3 regions of the Jeotgalibaca sp. A122 genome follow, and region 1 is predicted to be linked to each of the others. Evidence: riboswitches for the same ligand, from Rfam matches in the RefSeq annotation. Region 1 holds a riboswitch; each other region holds the start of a gene.

Region 1 (4,656 bases):
AAGTAATCCTTTAAAAAACTCTCCTAATATGATAGACTTTTTTAGATGATTAGTTTAAAAAAAGGAGACATACGATGTACGATAAGATTACGAAAGTGCCTGCGGGCTTGTTTTTAGTGCCATTATTTCTAAGTGCTTTATTTTATACGATATGGCCGGATTTGGTTCGGATCGGTGGTTTAACTGAAGCGACTTTTTCTGGTGATAGCATGAACTTTATTTTGGGCGTGTTATGTTTCTTTTCTGGAACAACCATTGACTTAAAAAGACTCGTGCGCGTTTTAAAAAGACAAGGTATTTTATTAGTAGTAAAATTCATTTTGAGTGTCGGTTTTGGCTTGGCAGCTATTCAATTATTTGGGCAAGAAGGAATTTTTGGTATTAGTACCATGGCACTTGTAGTAGGAATAAGCAGTTTGAATCCAGCTATTTATCTCTCACTAATTAAAGAGTACGGGACAGATGATGATACGGCAGCTTTTGGCTTGATTGGTGTGTTCAGTCTGCCTATCATACCAGTAATTGTTTACAGTATTACATCGGCGGCTGGAGCTGAAATGGACTGGATGCCTATTATTTCCACATTGGTCCCAATAGGCCTTGGTATGTTAATCGGAAATTTAGATGTAAAATTTGCACAACTATTTGCTCCGGGTTCAGGTGTCTTGTTACCGATTCTCGGTTGGAATATCGGACAAGGTATTGATCTTGTTGAAGTGGCAAAATCAGGCTTGCAGGGTTTGCTACTTGTAATCATCTATTATATCGCGATGAGTCCTATATTTTTGATTGACAAAAAAGTATTAAAACAAGATGGCATTGGCGCAGTTTCAATGCTTTCAATTGCAGGGATTTCTGTATCAACATTGGGGATATTGGCAGTAGCACATCCTGAGCTTCAACAGTACGTTTCAAGTGCGACTGGCCAACTTTTAACAGCGACAGTTTTAACAAGTGTAACGACTTCCTTTTTTGTAAAAAGTTTATATAAAAATGCCTACGTGAAGTAGAGTCATTACTGATGATATATAAAACCGTTCATAATCCAATGAACGGTTTTATATATGGATTTGTTTGTTTCAAAGGAGTCCCATTATTTAAATGCTACAATATAGAAAACAGGTTTAAAAAGGGGGAAACACATATGCTGGATGCTTTAAAATTAGTATATGAAGAAAAGCGTATTTGGGTAACCTTAGGCGGTAATGTCCTGATAGCGTTCATGCTGGCACTAGTCATCATAGCGCTGGATACACGGTTGATCCCGACAGTTGAACTAATATCTCCTGTTTTCTTGACGAGTGTCAACTTGGCAAAGGATATTCTTTCGCTCTTGGCAGGGTCACTCTTTTCAGTTGCCACATTCACTTTTGGGACAATGTTGGCAGTGATATCGTTTTATTCATCCAATTTCAGTCCGAGAACAGTGGAGAATTTTTTGCTGCATAAGGCACCTATGCAAGCGCTAGGGGTGTTCCTGGGTGGGTTTATTTACTGTTTGTCTTCCTTATTCTTTATGCGTAATTCAGAACATGAGTATTTGGTGTTATCAGCCACGGTAGCCTTGATTTATGCGCTTTTCAGCGTTCTATTTTTTGTGCGTTTTGTCTATTCAGTCGCTATGTTCGTTCGCATGGAACAGCTAGTGGATCGCTTGTATCACGAAGCAGATGAATCGTTTGACAAGGCAGTGGCATTTTTTTCTGAAAAACCAACAGTTCAACATCTACCGGAATTCGACCGTCTTCATGTTTACACGATTCAAGCTACTCAAGATGGTTATGTGGAATACATCAACTTCGATCGGATGGTCACGCTAGCCCAGGAATGGGAAGGTAGCTTGGTTTTATACGTTAGAATAGGTGATTTCGTAGCACGCAATAAACCTTTAGGGATTTTATATACGAATAAGAAAATAGACGCGATTGAGAAAATCGCAGAGCCTTTCAATCGCGCTCTTGTATTTGAAATAGCCCCATCTACGATGTATGATCCTATATTTGCCCGGACTAAGCTGGTGGAAGTTGCACTGCGAGCAGTATCTCCGGGTATAAACGATCCTAACAGCGCCATTCATATACTGCAGTATAAAGCATTATTGGACGGGAAGATGGCTGCATTGCCAGGAAGGTTCGTACTTTTGGGTGAGCACGAAGATAATGAAGACTATACCGGTGTTGTCTTTTATGACTTCAATAATTTTGCCAAGGATCTTTATGAAAGTTATTGGCAATTGATTCATTACATGAAGCAGGATATCTCGGGAGCCAGCGCTTTATTTGATTCGTTATTAACGGTGGCGTATGCGGCTCACCCAGAAAAATTATCGTTTATTAAATCCTATAGCACCCACGTTTACCAATTAACGACCCCGAATTTCCCGGAAGAAATGGATCAGCGTAGACTAACCGAACGCTATGAAGAGATAATGGCAATGAAGGAATAATGCGCACTTTTGTCTAGCCTAGTTGTGGGCTCTATGGTATTATTCAATATGTAGTATGTTAGAACTACAAAACAAATAAATAGCACAAAATATAGTACCGCAATTTTTGGTGGCATCAGCTGATGCCATAATAGGGAATCCAGTTAAAAACTGGAGCTGCCCCCGCAACTGTTAATGTGGACGAAATAGCAAACCACTGTATCTTCTTTTGAATAAGAAATATGGGAAGGGCTAAAGTAGGATGAAACATGAGCCAGGAGACCTGCCAATGATTGTTGTTTCTATTTTTCGGGGATGAAAAAGATGAAACGGTGGGCTCTCTCAATAGGGGTTTCTATCGTTTTTTACCGTTCATTCTAAATGGGCGGTTTTTTTGTACCCAAAAAACAAAAAAGGAGAGAGCGACATGTCAAAAAAAATAACCATATACAGTAAGGTCGGGTGTGGCCAATGTATGTTCACCAAGAAATATTTAGATAAACGCAACGTATCCTATTTCGAAAAAAATATATCTGAAAATCCTGTATGGGTGGAAGAGGTAAAAGCGCTTGGCTTCCAAAGCCTCCCTGTTATTCAAATAGAAGGTGAGCCGCCTTTTAATGGTTTCCAACCGCAACTACTGGATGCCTTGGTAAATTAAGATGGCAAAAATAGCTTATTTCACCGTTACGGGTCAAACTCGGCGATTCGTCGAAAAAATTCCAAATTTCAATGGGCTTGAGATAACCGTAACGAATCCGTTTGTTGAAATGGATGAACCGTTTATTTTAATTGTTCCCACATACGTTTCTGAAGTCACTGAACCAGTAAAAGATTTTTTGGAAACGGGACAAAATAAACGCTTGTGTATAGGTACTTTCGGTGGTGGAAACCGGAATTTCGGATCCTTGTTTTGCTTCACTGTCCATGAGATTGAAGCGGAATACGGCATTCCCGTGTTACATGAATTTGAATTTCAGGGTAACGATTTAGACATTCAGAAATTGGAAAGAGAGTTGGATGAGTTGGGTAAACAAACGAAACGTGTTAGTTATTTTAATTTAAATAATGAAGTAAATATCCCGGTTGATGGGATGATTCCATTACAGAAAGACAAAGAGGCCGCACGCGTTTATTTCCTGGAAGAAATAAATATGAATACGGTATTTTTTCACACTTTAGAAGAAAAGCTCGCCTATTTGGTTCGTGAAGACTATATAGACGAGACAATCCTGAACAAGTATGAAATGTCCTACATAAAAGAGCTTTTTCAAAAACTGTATGCCCATAAATTCCGTTTCAAGAGCTTCATGGGAGCCTATAAGTTCTATACCCAATATGCCCTGAAAACGAATGATGGTACTAAATACTTGGAACGATATGAAGACCGTATTGCATTTAATGCTTTATTCTTGGCCAACGGTGATGAGAGGTTGGCTTGGGGTTTAGCAGAAGAAATGATCACGCAACGTTACCAACCCGCAACACCGACGTTCTTGAATGCGGGGAAAAAACGTCGTGGAGAACTAGTATCATGTTTTTTGGTTGATTTGGATGATTCGATGCTTTCGATTGGTCGCGGCATAAACTCAGCATTGCAGCTATCCAGAAAAGGTGGCGGTGTGGGCGTCAATTTATCAAATTTACGTGAAGCAGGGGCACCGATCAAAAAAATAGAAAATGCCTCCTCTGGTGTTGTCCCAGTGATGAAATTATTGGAAGACAGCTTCAGCTATAGTAATCAGCTCGGGCAAAGGAATGGGGCTGGGGCCGTTTATTTGAATGTTTTCCACCCCGATATCTATGCCTTCTTATCTACCAAAAAAGAAAACGCAGACGAAAAAATTCGGGTAAAAACATTGTCACTAGGCTTAGTGGTTCCTGATAAATATTATGAATTATTAAAAACAAATCGTCCCATGTATTTATTCAGTCCTTATGATGTGGAGAGAGAATATGGTGTGCCGTTTTCTTATATCAACATAACTGAAAAATACGATGAAATGATTGCTAATGATGAAATCCGTAAGTACAAAATTAATGCACGGGATTTGGAACAAGAAATTTCCCGTCTCCAACAGGAATCGGGCTATCCATATATTATCAATATTGATACTGTCAACAAGGCAAATCCCGTTGATGGAAAAATAATAATGAGTAACTTGTGCAGTGAAATTTTCCAACCGCAAGAACCCTCAATCTTAAATGATGACTTATCCTATCAAATCACA
Region 2 (4,656 bases), on a different contig from region 1:
ATGGCCTACGCGTTTCCATGCATCCGGGCCAATATACCGTTTTGAACTCCCCAAGTGATGACGTCGTTAACCGTACCATTGCGGATCTGATTTACCACGACCAAGTGCTCACTGCGCTTGGAACCAACCGCACCAGTAAAATTATTCTGCACGTGGGAGGGGTATACGGTGATAAGCCAGTTGCGATGGAGCGATTCGCTCTCAATTTCCAGCGCCTGCCGCAATCCGTCAAGGACCGCCTCATCATCGAAAATGACGAACGTTCCTATAATATTGAAGAAGTGCTGGTTCTGGCTAACCAACTGAAAATACCGGCCGTATTCGATAATCTGCATCACGCGATCAACCAACCGCCAACACCGGCGCCGGACAGCTATTGGATCGCAGAAGTCGCCAAAACCTGGCAGCCCGAAGACGGCAAGCAAAAAATTCATTATTCCCAACAGGATCCGACCAAGCAACCCGGTGCCCATACCCAAACAATCGCGCTTGAAACGTTTCTGGATTTCTACAGCGAATTACCCGATCAAACCATTGATATCATGCTGGAAGTCAAGGATAAAAACCTGTCCGCCGTTAAATGTGTCAACGCCTTGACCGATACACCCCAAATCAAATTTTTGGAAAAAGAGTGGGGTAGATACAAATATGCCATCCTGGAAAAATCGCCAGCTGCTTATCAAGCTATCCGCACGTTATTAAAAGATAAATCAGCTTACCCGGTGCGCGAATTCTATCAGTTAATCGAAACAACGTTAGCTGATTCAAGCGCGAACCCCGGCTACATTGAGAATGCGGCCGAACACGTTTGGGGCTACTTCAAGGACCAAGCGACTCCAGCCGAGCGCAAACAATTTGAACGCAACTTGGCTAAAGGCGCACCCGCACCAATCAAACGCCAGCTGCTCAAGCTGGCAACCAAATACGAAGTCGATTATCTTTTGCAATCATTATACTTATACCTTTAGGAGGCCACACCATGAAATGGGCAATACTGGGAGCAGGCAACATCGCCAATGATTTCGCACGTTCTTTCAAAACTGACAAGGCCGAGCTTTACGCCGTTGCATCCCGTTCCAAAGAAAAAGCAGCCGCATTTGCCGACCAATATAAGATTCCTGTCAGCTACGGCAGCTATGAAGAAATGCTCGCCGACGCTACCATCGACGCCGTCTATATCGCGACACCTCACAGCCACCATTACAAGCAGATCAAGCAATGCCTGAATGCCGGTAAGCACGTCTTTTCCGAAAAAGTCATGGTGACAAGCCGCGCCCAACTCGACGAAGTCATCCAGCTCGCGGCCGACAAGAACCTGTATTTGGCCGAAGCCATGACCATTTTCCATGTCCCGCTTTACCCGAAACTCAAACAGTGGATTGCGGAGCACGACCTTGGCAAACTCAAATACATCCACGCGCCATACGGAGCCTTCAAACCCGAAGACTCCCCGATGTATTTCTACAAACCCGAGCTAGCGGGCGGCGCACTCTTCGACATCGGAACTTACGCGCTCACATTCGCACTCGAGTTCATGACCAGCCAACCTGACGAAATCCTGACTTTCGGCAACCTACACGAAACCGGAGTCGATGAAACCTCCGTCATTCTTTTGAAAAATAAAGAAAAAGAACTGGCAACCATTACCTTATCTTTTGGTACCGACCTCCCACATGTAGGCGTCGTTGCGTTCCAAAAAGGTTACCTGGAAATACCGGGCTACACCCGCGCTAACCAAGCTACTTTTACGGACCTACAAGGAAACAAAACAGTGATTGAGACAACCGATACCGCCCATGCCTTCACTCATGAAATCAATAATTTCACCAATATGGTGCTGGAAAAGGGTGCTAACCCCACTCTCGCCAAAACAAAAAATGTCATGACTATTATGGATACGGTTCGGGCCGAATGGGGACTGGTTTATCCGTTCGATTAAATTATTATGGACCACCTACTCTGAATACTCGTTGGCTGTATAAGGTCAAGTGTGCAGAGAAAGGGGTCCTTCTCTGCGCGCTCCCGATACGAAGCTTTCCGAGCATGCAGACTTTCGCAAATAGTCTGCATACTCGGAATAATATTCATGAATGTATGCAGATTTTACTGTTTTAAGTAATCATGAATCATTCTTTTTGAAAATATTTTGTCGCACCACAAATAAATTTGATGGACGCGTTGTTTTTCTGGTGGAAATAAAGTATCTAATTCTAGAATTGTCCGTTCTAAACTGTTTCGTTTATGTTCAAATATGTTGCATCTTGGGCAAGTTAATCGTAGAAAACTGTACTCAACCATCCGAACCCGACACTCCCCACAAAGTACCCCACCCGCTACATCCTCCACACAGTACTTAGCCAACGGCTGATATGGATTATTCACAACATGGTGATTAGCCAATCGCTGACCCAACCGGACATCACTATCCTGCAAAAATCCGCCCGACCGAATCCGTAATTCGTTTAAATAACCTTGCACCTGATGCGGCAACAACACCGGATCATCCCGCCGCAACCCATACAAACTTACGCCCGTTCCCACAAATACTAATCGTGATTCTACCCGAACCGATACCCGCATCGACCGCAACAATTCTTCCAGCAACATCCGGGATCTCTTTAGCTGCGCCAACGGACAGGCTGATAGACCCACAAAATCCCCATCCATTAAGTCAAACGCCCCCATCCAATTTTTTACTTCAAACAAATAAACCACACCATCACAAATATATAAAGCATCAATCTGGCACAACTTTCCACCAACAACCAACACCAAATCATTCAACCGCACCGCACAATCATCAATCCAGGCACCCAATTCATCAAAGCTGCACTCACCAACCTGGCCCGATTCCGAATTCCGCAGCTGTCGCTCCAGCCTCGGCGAAAACACCATCCGTCCCTGTAGCGCACGCAATACCCGAAGCTCAACCGCCATTTCCCGTTTTTTCATCAACATAGCCATTCCCCCTTTACATATATATAAGCAAAAAACCTCGAAAAGCTTTTTTTAAAATAAAAAAATACCCTCTATAGCCTTAAACTGATCATACTTATATAAGCGCTTGCATTTTGCGGAACTTTCACCTACAATCAGAGGTGATAGAAGTACCATTCAAAGACAACCAAGATACGGAAGTTTGGTTAAATCCCAATACGGTCCCGCCACTGTAATCATATGGAGACATATGGAGTCAGATCTTTATCTTGGATTGCTAATAATGCAACGTTTGCTGTTTCGAGGTAAAACAGTATCGTCCCAGTCTATGTAATGGCGCATAGGCTTTTTTTGTACTCAAAAAACAGCTTCATTTTTAGCAAAATGAAGGACCTCTATCAAAAATTAGTAGATGGGGACTGGACTTCAAAGATGAAGGTGGGTAACCAATGACGGTTATTCAGTTCCTAATTTTTTATAATACAAAAATTAGGAGTGAGGAAAAATGAAAAAATATTTATTTTTATTAGCATCTGGATTTATTTTGGCGGGTTGCCAATCACCACAAACGACCGAAGAATCAATTTCCGAATCAACCATCTCATCAGTTATGGCAGAGACGATTACCGTCACGATGCGCATGTCCATTGATGGTGAAGAAGTTGAGGGTGGCAGCCAAGAAATACAAGTCGAAGAGGGCGCTATTCTCCTGGATGTTATGAAAGAGAATTATGACATCGAAGAAACGGACGGATTCATTACGTCCATTGACGGACAGGAACAAGATACGGAAGCAGGGAAATATTGGTTATTTGATATAAATGGCGAAATGGCACCAGTGGGCGCAAATGAAACGGAACTCCAAGAGGGAGACGTTGTAGAATGGAAACTAGAAGCGATGTAAGAAAAAAGAGCCAAAAATTTTCGGTTAAGCGATTAGCTTTATTGGCTATCCTGACAGCCCTTTGTTATGTTGGCAGGATTGTCTTTCAATTTATCCCGAATGTCCAACCGATGACGACCATCCTCCTGTTGATAACATTGAATCTCACGATTACGGACGGCTTGATTGTTGCAGCTGCGTCCCTTATTCTGTCCAATATGGTTTTGGGAATGGGTCCTTGGCTTTTTCCACAACTCATCACGTATTTCCTTTTGCTGGGTTTCGCCGGCATCTTTCTCAAACCCCTTTATGGGAAGGGGAAGAAAAATACCCGCTTCATTTTTACTGCCTATTCTTTTTTGAACGGCCTGCTGTTCGGATTCATCATCTCCATTTTTTCTTACAATATGTATGGCATGACCAATTTTTGGGTCTACTATTTAATGGGGATTTCGTTCGACCTCATGCATGCGGCGGGAAATGCTGGTTTCTACTTGATCCTGGAACCGATTCTAGCACCGTTGTTACACCACCAAATGCGAAAAATCCATTGAACCGAGGATGCTCCTCGGTTTTTTCTTGTCTTGACTTTTAGAAAAAATAGAAATAATATGAGGGTGTGTGTTGCGCTTTCATATTGAAATGAGGGGCAAGTATGGAAACAAAGGAAAGAAAAATATTTGAATCCGTTCCGGGAAAACAAGTCACCATTGCGCATATCATTGCCAATCCTGATAAACGTATCTTTGACAAATTGGGATTACAAAATGAGTATTACCAGGCAATTGGTATCATGACCATTACGCCAAGCGAAGTGGCCGTAATTGCCGTGGACA
Region 3 (4,656 bases), on a different contig from region 1:
CGGTCACGCCATGAAAACACTTGTTGCTTGATGTAGTATTTCATCTATATCATCCCTTTACTTCATATTTTCAATATAGCAGTTAGTTCGTCCAAAGCTGTAATTTCATAAGTTGGTTGAATGTGAGAATAAGGATTTTTTTGTTTTGTTGGGTTGAACCAACAAGTATCGATTCCAGCATTCATTCCTCCTAGAATATCAGAAGTCAGTGAGTCACCAATAATCAGAGTTTTATTAACATCGCATTCGGGAATTCGCTCAAAAACATAGTCAAAATATTCTTTTGTTGGTTTTTGAAAACCTGTTTCTTCGGAAACAAAAATATCGCGGAAATAGTTAATCAAGCCTGAATCGTTGATGCGACGATGTTGCGTGCGCGCTACCCCATTCGTCACGGCATAAAGATCAAATTCTGACTTCAAGTTTTCCAGCAATGAAAGACTGCCCTCAATCAAGAAGTGTCCTTTTTCTAAATTGCCGCGAAATTTCTTGTCCATCTCTTTACCATTTACACTCAGTTGGTGAAGGGAAAAGAAAGTTTCAAACCGCTTTGCGATTAAAACATCCTTAGCGAGTAACCCTTTCTCGAATTGGCTCCAATAATCTTGATTAATTCGGGAATAATTTTGAATATTTATTTCACTTGGTTCAATCCCCAATTCCATCATCAGACTTGAAATGGCGTGGTGTTCTGCAGCCTTGAAATCGAGTAAAGTATCATCTATATCAAATAGTAAAGTTTTGTAGGACATGTGTTTCTCCTTGTCAGATATTCTAATCTAGATTTTCACGCTTATTAGATAAAATGTCAAATCGGGTCTCTTTCATTCTCAGTGATTTTCTTGTAGGATGGGAAAGAAGGAAAAAGGAGGAATTTAAGTGGCTAAAGTAGAAAGTTTTGAACTGGATCATAATATTGTGAAGGCGCCCTATGTACGAGTGGCTGGTACAGAAACAAATGGAGAAGCAACCATTCAAAAAATTGATTTGCGTTTCCTACAACCAAATAAAGATGCTTTTCCAACAGGTGCAGTTCACACCTTGGAACATTTATTGGCAACCTATATGCGTGATTATTTACCGGGTATTATCGATATCTCGCCAATGGGATGTCGGACAGGATTCTATTGCATTAAATGGAATGAATCAACTGCGGATGAAATTGCGGAAGCTTTAGAAAAAACATTGGAAAAAGTTTTGGAAACAGAAGTGATTCCAGCTGTAACTGCTAAGGAATGTGGAAACTATCGCGACCATAGCTTATTCTCGGCAAAAGAATACGCACGTGAAGTTCTGGAAAAAGGCATCAGTCGCGATCCTTTCGAACGCGTGCTGCCTGCAAAATAACAAACAGAAACAGCTCTCCCTCAGGAAAGCTGTTTTATTTTTTTTTCATATTTTTCGCCGTCCCATATCCTAACAGACCAAAAGCAGATCCGCTCGTATCCAACAGCACATCCCAAAAGCTAGGACCACGATTTGGTACAAAAGCTTGATGGATTTCGTCGCTAATTGCGTACAAGAAACAAATGGAAAGAGCCAACGCGTAACGTTTTTTACTTTTTACGCCACTTTTAGAGAGTGCATTCACGACCAGTAACCCCAGTATAAGATAAACGGTGAAGTGGGCACCTTTGCGAATGAGGAAATGTATTGTGTCTTGGTCTAGGGTGATAGAGGGGAAGAGGGAATGCCAGAGCGAAAGAATGGTGCTGACGATTGAACCACTCAAAGAACCGGAATCAGAGCCTTTTTGGGCCGAAAAGGAAAAAATGAGCCCCATCCAGGCTACGACAAATCCCCAATTTAACCATTTATTATTTCGTGACATATAGAAACTCCTTTTTTTATAGGTTTAGTATATCATGTTATAATATTAAAAAAGGAAAAATTAAAGGAGGGAATGGCATTGATTCCATATGTAGAAGCGCAACGCATAGAGGATGTTCATACCTTTATAGCGGAACATCAATTTGCTTTTGTTTATGTTTCTCGGATAGACTGCGGCGTATGCCATGCTGTTTTACCACAGGTTAGGGAAATGTTAACTGCTTTCCCTGAAGTTAAAATGATAAAAGTGGATGCTGACAAGATTCCAGCCATAGCAGGGGCGTTTAGTGTGTTTACTGTACCAGCGTTGTTACTATTTGTAGATGGCAAGGAAATGATTCGCAAAGCCCGTTTCGTCATAATGGCAGAACTGGAGGAACAGATAGCACGACTTGTAGAAAATTACTGATTCAGGAGGAGTTATGGGAAATAAATATTTAGTTGCAAAAACGTTTAAGAAAAAAGGGAGCGCGGCAATTTCGTTGAGAGATGTCACGGATTTTCTGAATTATATCCCGCAACTCGAAGGGGTTTTCAAACGTTCCGCTGAATTTCTTATCGTAAGTTGCGATGAAGGGGCTAAGCTGGACGATGCATGGCCAGAGTACGCTCCAATACAAGTTGAGAATACAAAAGAGGCTTTCGAGAAAGCTGTTCAGGAAAAGACGACTCGCTAATTTGCAGACTTGCTAAAAAATGAAGTCTTGGATACAATGATGAAAGATAAAACCCAATACAAAGACTCCTCGGATATGGAAGTTGGTGAAAATCCAACACGGTCCCGCCACTGTGAGAACATCATCGCTGTTCAAGTCAGATCTTTATCCCTGGATGCTTATACGCACGCATACGGTTTCGAGGTAAAACGGTATTGTTTTTTTGGTCTATGTGGCAGGGCGCATAGGCTTTTTTGTTGCCTGTGTAAAAAACAAAAGGAGTGTAAAGAATGAAAAAATGGTTTTTATTGCTTTTTGCAGGGGCAACTTTGACAGCTTGTGGAACAAAAACTGAAGCAGTCGATTCAACGGTGGAAAGCGCAGATTTGTCTGAGGTCACGATTAATGTATCTGTTGAAGGGGAATTGATTGAAGCAGGTTCAGTGACAGCTGAGGTAGAGCCTGGAGAATTCTTGTTGGATGTTATGAAAGAAGAATTCGAAGTCGTTGATGAAGATAACTTCATCACAACAATCAATGGTTACGAGCAAGATGCAGAAGCAGGTAAATACTGGTTATTTGATTTGAATGGGGAAATGGCACCAGTAGGCGCTCATGAATTAGAATTGTCAGATGGAGACGTCGTGGATTTCGATTTAGCAGGACTTGAGTAACCATGTCAATGAAGCGTTATGATGCAAAACATATTGCATTGCTGGCAATTTTGGTTGCATTGAATTATGTCGGACGCGTTGTCTTTCAATTTTTACCCAATGTTCAACCCATGACCGCTATTTTGTTAATACTGACCTTGTATCTAGGCCTGGGGGACGGGTTGATTGTGGCTGGTCTATCCCTCTTTTTATCAAATATGATAATGGGGATGGGTCCTTGGACGTTTGCCCAACTGTTTAGCTATGCAGTGATTATCCTTTTTACAGGAATCGTACTACGGCCTATTCATGGAAACAAAACAAAGTGGCTTTTTGTTTTGTTTGCCTTATTTTCAGGTTTTTTCTATGGGTTCGTGATATCGTTGGTGTCATATAAAACCTATGGCATGACTAATTTTTGGGCCTATTATACTTTGGGTTTGCCGTTTGACTTTGCTCATGCAGTTGGGAATGCAGGTTTTTATATCATCCTGGAACCTATCTTGCGACCATTATTTGAAAAGTATATTAAAAAATAATTTTCCACAAAAGATGTCAAAAAATCCGCACAACCAATACAGGTTATGCGGATTTTCTTATTTAGTATAATTATCGAAGTAACCTTGGATGAAGATGAAAGGTGTTCCTTTATCTCCACTACCTGAAGTTAAATCGGACAGGGAGCCAATTAAGTCAGTCAATTGACGAGGAGTTGTTCCTTGAGATTCCATTGCGCCAACCAAGTCAGTTTCTTTGTTCTTGATGAACTCAGAAATTGCTAGACGTAATTCTTCACCTTGTAATTCAGCGAAGTTGTTGTCAGCCAAGTATTTCAATTTGATTTCGCTAGGAACTCCGTCAAGACCAGGTGTGTAAGCTGGAGATACAACTGGATCAGCAAGTTCCCAAATTTTCCCGACAGGATCTTTGAACGCGCCGTCACCATATACCATAACCTCAACCGTTTTGCCTGTTGCTTCTTTAATGCGGCTTTGGATGTTATCAACGATTGGTTGTGCATTGCGAGGGAACAATTTAACTGTTCCTTCAGTTGCTTTGTTAGCGCCAAGCAAACCATAGGACTCATTAAAGCCACTGCCGTTAACAGGTTCAGCCAAAATGTTATCCAAGCTGTAAACTTTTTCAGCACCGTTATCTTTCAATTGTTTTTTTGTTCTGAAACGTGAGTGAATATCGCAATTCAAAACGCTCTTTGTATAGTCTAGAATGGATTTTGCGTTATTTGAGAAAATAACTTCACACTCAATACCATATTCTTCTACAATTGATTTATAGTAATCAATATAGTCGATTCCAGTAAAGGTATGTTTTTTATATCCAAAGTGTTCACGGAACTCAGCTTCGGACAATGTATCTGTCCAAGGGTTCACGCCTTTTTCATCCAGTGATTCTAAATCTACTAAATGATTACCAACCTCATCAGCAGGGTAGCTAAGCATCAATACGATTTTTTTCGCACCTTTTGCAATTCCACGTAAACATACAGCAAAACGATT

What was found. A riboswitch is a leader RNA that binds a small molecule or an ion and turns the genes downstream of it on or off. The one in region 1 is predicted to bind cobalamin.
Region 2: another riboswitch for cobalamin. It lies ahead of ACTU7M_RS04650 (DUF4430 domain-containing protein); the one in region 1 lies ahead of ACTU7M_RS08080 (glutaredoxin domain-containing protein).
Region 3: another riboswitch for cobalamin. It lies ahead of ACTU7M_RS06205 (DUF4430 domain-containing protein); the one in region 1 lies ahead of ACTU7M_RS08080 (glutaredoxin domain-containing protein).

What each region holds. Positions count from the first base shown of each region.
Region 1 covers NZ_JBQPRB010000006.1:86,101-90,756, forward strand. The annotation lists gene ACTU7M_RS08070 (2-keto-3-deoxygluconate permease) at 75-1,010, shown strand; gene ACTU7M_RS08075 (DUF2254 domain-containing protein) at 1,145-2,446, shown strand; cobalamin riboswitch at 2,537-2,730, shown strand; gene ACTU7M_RS08080 (glutaredoxin domain-containing protein) at 2,853-3,086, shown strand; gene nrdE (class 1b ribonucleoside-diphosphate reductase subunit alpha) at 3,088-4,656, shown strand, end outside.
Region 2 covers NZ_JBQPRB010000003.1:83,082-87,737, forward strand. The annotation lists gene uvsE (UV DNA damage repair endonuclease UvsE) at 1-968, shown strand, start outside; gene ACTU7M_RS04640 (Gfo/Idh/MocA family protein) at 980-1,939, shown strand; gene ACTU7M_RS04645 (nuclease-related domain-containing protein) at 2,104-2,958, opposite strand; adenosylcobalamin (AdoCbl) riboswitch at 3,107-3,261, shown strand; gene ACTU7M_RS04650 (DUF4430 domain-containing protein) at 3,443-3,841, shown strand; gene ACTU7M_RS04655 (ECF transporter S component) at 3,820-4,374, shown strand; gene ACTU7M_RS04660 (BMC domain-containing protein) at 4,476-4,656, shown strand, end outside.
Region 3 covers NZ_JBQPRB010000004.1:136,776-141,431, reverse strand. The annotation lists gene ACTU7M_RS06235 (LURP-one-related/scramblase family protein) at 1-44, opposite strand, end outside; gene ACTU7M_RS06230 (YjjG family noncanonical pyrimidine nucleotidase) at 63-752, opposite strand; gene ACTU7M_RS06225 (S-ribosylhomocysteine lyase) at 880-1,347, shown strand; gene ACTU7M_RS06220 (VanZ family protein) at 1,382-1,831, opposite strand; gene ACTU7M_RS06215 (thioredoxin family protein) at 1,904-2,239, shown strand; gene ACTU7M_RS06210 (DUF6718 family protein) at 2,253-2,507, shown strand; adenosylcobalamin (AdoCbl) riboswitch at 2,558-2,708, shown strand; gene ACTU7M_RS06205 (DUF4430 domain-containing protein) at 2,777-3,160, shown strand; gene ACTU7M_RS06200 (ECF transporter S component) at 3,163-3,678, shown strand; gene ACTU7M_RS06195 (coenzyme F420-0:L-glutamate ligase) at 3,736-4,656, opposite strand, start outside.